DNA from 4 places in the Photobacterium sp. genome. Region 4 is predicted to be linked to each of the others. Evidence: predicted binding sites of a transcription regulator. Region 4 holds the regulator's gene; each other region holds the start of a gene.
What was found. Region 4 encodes CRP, which controls carbon source genes, mostly activating them, when cyclic AMP is high. Its sites were predicted from a motif close to TGTGANNNNNNTCACA; they were not measured.

Region 1 (2,208 bases), on a different contig from region 4:
ATCGGCAAGATGGCTGATGGTACTGTCAGCTTTTTCAACCAATGCCGCTTCAGCAATTTCAGATAGCGGATAACCAGCCATGTTCATGTTCACCAGCGCAACTTGCAATGGCGGCAGGCTAGGGTTGAATGCTGCATTTTCAGCGTACATGCCCGTAAAGGTTTTACCGTCTTTTGCCTTCAGCGCAACACCACTGTAGTTGTGGGTATAAGGCGCATGAGCAAGGTTCGCAGCTCGGCAGGCAGTGACAGCAAGTTCATCGCTTTCCTGAGTGGTTAACCCGTGATCAACCTTTGCAAGCAGAGCATCAGTAATATTGAGATCGGCCGGGCCAAAAGACTCTGGCAGGTATTGCTGAAGGCTCATTGCATCACGTTCAGGCAGCTGAACAACTAAATCTTTAGCTGTTGTAAGCTCGTTCATGAACTGACGGCAGTGGCCGCATGGGCTGTAGTTAATCGTAATATCAGAGATGCCCGTTTCACCTTTCACCCAAGCATGGCTGATTGCAGATTGTTCAGCATGAATGGTTTGGGAAAGAGATGCACCGACAAATTCCATATTGGCACCAAAATACAGGCGGCCGGAATTGCCTCGAACGATGGCACCAACATAGAACTTAGAAATAGGGGCAACGGAATAAGCAGCAGCAACAGGAAGAAGTGCAACACGTAATTCACTGTCTGTCATTTGTGTTTTCTGGAGCAATTCTTCGAATTGTTCCGGACTCAGGGTCGCGTCAAAGTCAGCATCTTCAAAAATAGGTTTTACCGCTGAAGCAAGATCAGTGGGCAAAGAGCCTAAAGCCTCCATTACTTTAGCATGCATGTGTTGTTACTCCGTATCGTTGATGGAGAAACATTGTAGGCGAGCATTTCAAAATCATATGTGACCAACATCACACAAGCGCAATGTTTGTTTCACTCCATACATTTCTGAGAGTGGTGTCACACAAACTTTTCAAATCAGCCTGCTTATTTATCAATAACTTAGTAATGTATGCGATTGCAGACATTATTAAGCGGTGTCGTTTTATGATTGACAAAGGCAGCATGGTTGAAAGATATACGGGCCTAGTAGCCAAATAATGCCAGGATCACCGGGTACACAACCGGCGCCAGTATCGAGGTGAAAATGCCACAGATCACCAAGGCTAACGAACTAAAAGCCCCTTCCTGATAGTTTTCTTCGGCCGCTTTTGCCGTACCCAACGCATGCGATACCGTACCCATGGTTAACCCTCTTGCAATGGAGGCTTTAATGCCAAATAACCGGAATAGCGGATAACCTAATACCGCACCCAACAATCCTGCGATAATGACCATAACCGCCGCTATAGCAGGAACACCTCCCACTTGCTCTGCGACAGCCATTGCAATAGGAGTTGTTACGGATTTAGGTAAAATACTGGCGGCCAGTTGGGGATCTGCTCCCATGTACAAAGCAATACCGGCCCCGGTGATCATTGATAGCAGGCTGCCGGTTAAACAGACGGTGAAGATCACTTTCCATTTCTGGCGAATTTGCGAGAGTTGCTCATAGAGGGGAAAGGCCAGAGCAACAACCGCAGGCTCTAATAAATAATTCAGCCACTTATTTTGCTCGAAGTAACGCTCATAAGGAACATTCAGCCATATCAGCAATGGAATGATGATGACAAGGCTGATAAGTAGCGGATTAATAATAGGGTGCTGCAAATGTTTAGAAACTAGCCGAGCCAGATAAAAAACAGCCAATGTAGTAACAAGCCAGATCATTGTTTTTCCTTATGATGTGTCGCAATACCAATGACAAGGAAAACGATCAGGCTGCTTCCGATGGTACTGAAAAGGATCGGCCAGGTATTTGCCGTAAGAAGATCTAAATAATTCATTAGCCCAACGCCAACAGGCACAAATAATAAAGCCATATGGCGAATAAGAAGGTGGCAGCCGTCTTTTGCCCAATGTGAAGGGATAAGTCCCATAGATAGCACGACAAAAAGAATCAGCATCCCAATGATGCTGCCAGGAATGGCAACGTGGGTGAATGCTTGAATGCCTTTGCCCAGGATCAGGCAAAGAAAGATGATAATAAAAGAACGCAGATACCCCATAAGCCCTTCAAATACGGTTAATAGCGTATTTATCATACAAAATAATTGTGATCTAAGCCACACTTAATGCGCTTGATATAACCAGGCCGTTCTAGGTGCGGAGTTCAGCGAGA
Region 2 (2,208 bases), on a different contig from region 4:
AATACCACTTTCTTCAACCTCGTCATCTTCACGACCTGGTGACTTCAGGTTGAAGGCACGAATTGCTAAGCTGAAAGTAGCGAAGTACAGGATAAAGAAAGCAAAACCGATGAACAGAAGCGTTACCGGTTTAGTTGCTAGACCCCAGTTCAATACGAAGTCAATTAGACCCGCAGAGAAAGTAAAGCCGTGAAGCGTACCAAACATGTTAGCAACAACTAGCGCGAGACCAGTGAATACCGCATGCATTGCATACAGTGCAGGTGCCAGGAATACGAACATGAATTCTAGCGGCTCAGTGATACCAGTCAGGAAAGAACAGAATGCTACTGAACCTAGGGCACCCATAACTTGACTACGCTTGTGCTTAGGAGCAGCAAGGATCATAGCAAGAGCAGCACCTGGCAGACCAAACATCATTATAGGAAAGAAGCCGTTCATGAATGTACCAGCAGACTTGTCACCACCGAAGAAGCTGTGCAGGTCACCCGTTTTGATTGTTTCAGTCACTTCTTTAACTACTGCTGTTATTTCTGGAGTTACAGCGTTTTTAAATTCAAATAGGTGAGACTGACCTACAACCAGCTCTTTAGCAAGTGAAGGATCAACACATAGCTGAGTAATACCGTTTAGAACTGCTACCGGTTCAACATTGATCACCTGACAAGAGCCCATACCAAACCAGAAGTAAGAGTTAAGTACATGGTGAAGACCAACAGGAATTAGACCACGGTTTAGTACACCGTATACGAACTGACCGATTGCACCAGAACTTGAAACGGCGTGTGCCAGTGCATCAAGTCCTGCTTGAATATGCGGCCATACTTCACCGGAAATAGCACCAAGTACTAATGCGAACAGACCAGACATAATCGGTACAAGACGTTTACCAGCAAAGAACGCTAGCCATGAAGGAAGGCTTGTCTCGTAAAAACGGTTATAAGAATGGCCAGCAACGATACCTGCGATAATACCGCCGAAGAACGACATATTAATTGATGGGTCGATTGTTTTAGCTGTAGCGTCAAGTACAAAATAAGCAACAGCACCCGCAAGGCCTGCAGCACCAGAGCCATCTTTAGAAAGACCGATCGCGATACCCAGACCAAATAGTAAAGGTAACTGACCGAAGATTGCGCCGCCAGCTTGAGCCATAAATGGAATATCAAGCACATCCGGTTGTCCTAACCGCAGTAACAGACCAGCAACTGGCAGTACTGCAATTGGAAGCATTAAAGCCTTCCCTAGTTTTTGCATGTATCCAAGAATATTCACCGTTAGTTCCCCCTAATTGGTTTCTTAGATTTGATTATCAGATAACTTACTTTAGCTATTTGATAAAGTCCTCATCAGTGTAAGAAGTTTATTTCGCACCGCAAATTAAAACGTTGCCAATTGTGATCTCAGTCACCTCGCAGAGTAAGATCTAGGCGATTTTGCTAGCCCGATCATAAAACTTATTTTATGATTCAAAACAAAGGCGCTATACCGCTATAATTATTTTGTTTTATCTATCTTGAATGAGGTGTCACTGTGAGACTAATTCCACTGAATAACGCGAAAGATGTCGGCTTGTGGTCTGCCCGCTATATTGCTGATTCTATTAATAAATTTGGGCCAACAGCAGAGCGTCCTTTTGTTCTTGGTTTACCTACTGGTGGTACCCCTCTAACTACATATAAGCGCCTTATTGAGCTTTATGTGGCGGGTGAAGTAAGTTTCAAGCATGTCGTGACTTTTAATATGGACGAATATATTGGCATTCCTGCTGATCATCCTGAGTCCTATCGCAGCTTCATGCACAATAATTTCTTTAACCATATCGACATTCAAGAAGAAAACATCAACCTTCTTGACGGCAACGCTGAAAATCACCAAATTGAGTGTCAGCGTTATGAAGATAAAATTAAATCTTACGGCAGAATTAACCTGTTCATGGGCGGTGTCGGCAACGATGGTCATATCGCATTTAATGAGCCGGCATCTTCATTAGCCTCTCGTACTCGTATCAAAACACTGACCCAAGATACCCGTATCGCGAATTCTCGCTTCTTTGATGGTGACATCAATCAAGTTCCGAAATACGCCCTTACTATTGGTGTCGGTACCCTGCTTGATTCTGCTGAAATCATGATTTTAGTGACTGGGCATAACAAGGCGCAAGCTCTTCAAGCTGCTGTTGAAGGCTCAGTAAACCACCTATGGACG
Region 3 (2,208 bases), on a different contig from region 4:
TTCGTAGATCACCTGCTCCCATTCCGCCAAATCCGCTTCCGGCGCTGTAATACCAAAGCGTTTGCATACCAGATCGTCAAGACCTTGTGCTTTGATTAGCTGAGGGATTTTGTAGATTGAATCTACGTCTTTCATCGAGATAACCGCTTTTTCCGGCACATTACAGAACAGTGCGATCTTAGCGCGCTCATTGGCCGGAATAACACGGTCTGAACGACAAATTAAGATATCAGGCTGAATACCGATAGAAAGCAGTTCTTTGACTGAATGCTGAGTCGGCTTCGTTTTCACTTCACCGGCCGCTGCCAGGTAAGGAACCAACGTCAGGTGCATGAACATGGTACGTTCACGGCCTTGCTGCACGGCTAACTGGCGAATCGCTTCCATAAATGGCAGTGATTCGATATCGCCGACAGTACCGCCCACTTCAACAATAGCGATATCATGACCTTCAGCACCAGCAATCACGCGATCTTTAATCTCGTTCGTGATATGCGGGATTACCTGAATAGTGGCACCGAGGTAGTCACCACGACGCTCTTTACGCAACACCTCTTCGTATACACGACCAGCCGTAAAGTTATTACGCTTGGTCATTTTTGTACGGATGAAACGCTCATAGTGACCTAAATCGAGGTCGGTCTCTGCACCGTCTTCCGTAACGAATACTTCGCCGTGTTGGATCGGGCTCATTGTGCCTGGATCAACGTTGATGTAAGGGTCTAGCTTCATCATGGTCACTTTAAGACCACGCGCTTCAAGAATAGCTGCCAGAGAGGCTGCAGCAATACCTTTACCAAGTGAGGATACGACCCCGCCCGTAACAAAAATGTAATTCGTTGTCATGTTTAACCTGGAAGATTGGTTATAGAGGATTTAAAAAGCTATCTGGACGGGAAATTAGTATACCAGACACATTTTTTTCCACAACGTGAAAACTATCACAGCACTCATCGTTTTTTTTTGTTTCAAATCAATTATACTTATAGCGATTACGTTTCGCGTGATAAAGCCGAGAAAACAACACCAACAAAAAAAAGAAAATGGGACATTTTTTTCACCTATCGTCCCTGTTTTGCCATTAATCACTCTTCTTTTTTAACTTTATCCCATTCGGCATCGAGCATATCCAGAGAGCATTCATCAATGCGCCTCCCTTGTTGCTGCACCTTTCTTTCAACTTCGCGAAAACGTCGCTCAAATTTTTTATTGGCTCGCTGCAGTGCCTGTTCGGGTTTAACCTGCAAATGACGGCTCAAGTTCACCACCGAAAACAGTAAATCCCCCATTTCTTCTTCAACCTTACTGTGATCAACTGACACCTGAATGACTTCATCCATCACTTCATCAAGCTCTTCCTTCACCTTATCAACCACCGGCCCCACAGAATCCCAGTCAAAGCCGTGCTTTGCGCAACGCTTCTGAATTTTATCAGCACGACTCAGCGCCGGCAGAGCCAGCGGAATATTGGCCAGCAGACTGCTATCCTGGCCTTTCGCATCACGCTCTTTGGCTTTTTCAGCTTCCCAGTGGGCGTTGATCGCCGCATCGTCAGCAAAATCAGTCTCACCAAACACATGCGGATGGCGGCGGATCAGCTTTTCATTCAAGCCATTCACCACGTCATTAAAATCAAATAACCCTTGCTCTTTGCCCATCTGGCTGTAAAAAATAATCTGGAACAGTAAATCCCCCAGCTCTTCCCGTACATCGTTCCAGTCTTGCTGTTCAATCGCATCAGCGACTTCATAAGCTTCTTCAATGGTGTGGGGCACAATCGAGGCAAAGGTCTGCTTACGATCCCACGGGCACCCTTGGCTTGGATCCCGCAATGTCGCCATAATCTCAATAAGCTGCTCAATCGGTGTTTGCTGTTTATCGCTCATAGTCACTATTCTTTTTTGCTCTGATGTTAAAAAAACGGGAAGCACAATGGCTTCCCGGTTCTAGTTTCTAGTATCGAGGTTCTAGGCTCTCATTTCTAGATACTCGATTCTCGCTTCTCGATATTCGGCTCCCGTTAATACAGACGCTTGGCCTCGGCGACATCCTTCACCTGCTCAATCCGCTTCAGAACCTTGCTCAACACATCCAGATCGGTCAGTTCTAAATCAAAGTCCATCACCGACATCTGTTTCTTGTAGTCGATCCGACTCTTCACACCCGCCACTTTGGCTTTTTCATTGGCAAAGGTATTGGTCAGATCTT
Region 4 (2,208 bases):
TCTGGATGAAAGCTTTGTGGTCATTCGCTTTCGCGGCATTAAAAATGTCGATTTCCCCTATCTGCTCTCAATGATCCAGGGCTCGTTTATGTCAAGCCATAACACCCTGGTGGTACCGGGCGGGAAAATGAGCTTTGCGATGGAGTTGATCATGCGCCCGTTGATCCAGATGTTAATCGAAACCGGAAAGATCGGGTAAACCTGAGGCGAGTGGCGAGTAACGAGATGTGGGCTTCCCGTTACCCGACAGATATCTCCTGTGGTCCTGTGGTCCTGTGGTCCTGTGGTCCTGTGGTCCTGTGGTCCTGTGGTCCTGTGGTCCTGTGGTCCTGTGGTCCTGCAAGCAGGCTCTCCGAGCCATAGTTGGGGTCAAGTTGTGGTTCTTTCTCGAAACTCGAACCTAATGACTCGAAACTGTTTATTCGAAACTTAGCCCTTAACTATTTCATACGAATGCGTCATCTCTACCCCTTCGCCCAGCATCAGGCACACAGAGCAGTATTTCTGCAGTGAATCTGCGACGACGCTGGCAACCTTGGCCTCGTCCAGATCATAGCCAGTAACCACGAAATGCAGGTTAGCCGAGGTGAAAATACGCGGTGCCTGTTCACGGCGAACAGAAGAGATCTGCGCCTCACAGCCGGTGATTTTTTGCCCGGCAGACTGCAAACCGTCGACAACATCAACGGAACTACAGCCACCAGCAGCCATCAACACCATTTCCATCGGACTGGGGGCTTTTTCGCCCCCATTGCCATCCATAACGACACTGTGACCAGAATCTGTCTGGCCCAGAAAGGTCATCCCTTCTACCCATTTCACTCGTGATTGCATTGCTTTCTCCTTACTTTAAACAGGGTAATTATGCATTAACTAACAACTGTGTGATCATGTGCACACTTATGAGTACCAAATGGCCATATCTGATAGATCAATATCAAGAAAAAGGCGCCGAAAAAAGATAAACTCTCAAGTAAATATTCAAGTGAACTTGCAGCCTAGCGGCTGAATGAATATCCTAATCAGCGAACAATTCTATTGTTAGGCCCAGCCTTGAATTATATGGATGTCGTTGTTGGGCAACAAACGCAGAGGAAGTTAGAAATATGGTTCCAGGTAAACCTCAAACAGATCCAACTCTAGAGTGGTTTCTTTCCCATTGCCACATTCACAAATATCCGTCAAAGAGTACTTTGATCCATGCGGGAGAGAAAGCAGAAACTCTCTACTACATTGTGAAAGGTTCTGTTGCCGTATTGATCAAGGATGAAGAAGGCAAAGAAATGATCCTGTCTTACCTTAACCAGGGTGACTTCATCGGTGAGCTAGGCTTATTTGAAGAAGAGCAGGAACGTACCGCATGGGTACGTGCCAAGAGCCCTTGTGAAGTGGCAGAGATTTCTTTCAAAAAATTCCGCCAGCTTATTCAGGTCAACCCAGATATTCTGATGCGCCTTTCTGCACAGATGGCCAGCCGTTTGCAAATCACCAGCCAGAAAGTCGGCGATCTTGCATTCCTTGACGTCACAGGCCGTATTGCACAGACATTGCTAAATCTTGCAAAACAACCTGATGCAATGACTCACCCAGACGGTATGCAAATCAAGATCACCCGTCAGGAAATTGGTCAGATTGTGGGCTGCTCGCGTGAAACGGTAGGTCGTATCCTTAAGATGCTGGAAGAGCAGAATCTGATTTCTGCCCACGGCAAAACTATCGTGGTTTACGGCACTCGCTAACCGGCCTGCGAATAGGTTGATAAAAAGCCGCTGAATGCGGCTTTTTTTGTAACTGCGAAATATATAATTATCACCACAAGGCATAAAGAGATCGCAAAACGTATATTCTTTCGTACCCTTCACTGTTTATTCACTTGCCAATAATAACACCAGTGCTACATTGTGCATATTGACTACTTCAGAGGTGTCTTGATATGGATATCGAACGCTTTTCTCCACACACTCAGGTTCCTGCCCAGGCTGTCATTGCAGCCTTACCCGCGACTATTGAAATGACTGGCTTTAGCGGTCCTCGTCATTATCTTGAACAGCAAACCCTGTTCAGCCAGCGTCAACGCACCGTGCACGGTAAGGAGTTGTGGAGCCCTCCTTTAGATTGCCATCAAGCTAACCAATAACGGCAACAAAAAACAGCGGCCAAGACCGCTGTTTTCCCCTCGGTTTACTTTTACTGTCGCAATGCCTTACT

Region 1: a site for CRP is predicted at 937-952, ahead of cdd (cytidine deaminase). Genes of this name have one in related genera too.
Region 2: a site for CRP is predicted at 1,397-1,412, ahead of nagE (N-acetylglucosamine-specific PTS transporter subunit IIBC). Genes of this name have one in related genera too.
Region 3: a site for CRP is predicted at 931-946, ahead of pyrG (CTP synthase). Genes of this name have one in related genera too.

What each region holds. Positions count from the first base shown of each region.
Region 1 is NZ_JBVCPH010000025.1:21,733-23,940, forward strand. Features, by position in the region: gene cdd (cytidine deaminase) at 1-828, opposite strand, end outside; gene AC2204_RS19790 (CidB/LrgB family autolysis modulator) at 1,074-1,757, opposite strand; gene AC2204_RS19795 (CidA/LrgA family protein) at 1,754-2,131, opposite strand.
Region 2 is NZ_JBVCPH010000010.1:69,539-71,746, forward strand. Features, by position in the region: gene nagE (N-acetylglucosamine-specific PTS transporter subunit IIBC) at 1-1,275, opposite strand, end outside; gene nagB (glucosamine-6-phosphate deaminase) at 1,534-2,208, shown strand, end outside.
Region 3 is NZ_JBVCPH010000018.1:18,415-20,622, forward strand. Features, by position in the region: gene pyrG (CTP synthase) at 1-846, opposite strand, end outside; gene mazG (nucleoside triphosphate pyrophosphohydrolase) at 1,086-1,886, opposite strand; gene relA (GTP diphosphokinase) at 2,021-2,208, opposite strand, start outside.
Region 4 is NZ_JBVCPH010000007.1:32,694-34,901, forward strand. Features, by position in the region: gene AC2204_RS09640 (phosphoribulokinase) at 1-199, shown strand, start outside; gene AC2204_RS09645 (OsmC family protein) at 430-834, opposite strand; gene crp (cAMP-activated global transcriptional regulator CRP) at 1,107-1,739, shown strand; gene AC2204_RS09655 (hypothetical protein) at 1,934-2,137, shown strand; gene AC2204_RS09660 (DUF1338 domain-containing protein) at 2,204-2,208, opposite strand, start outside.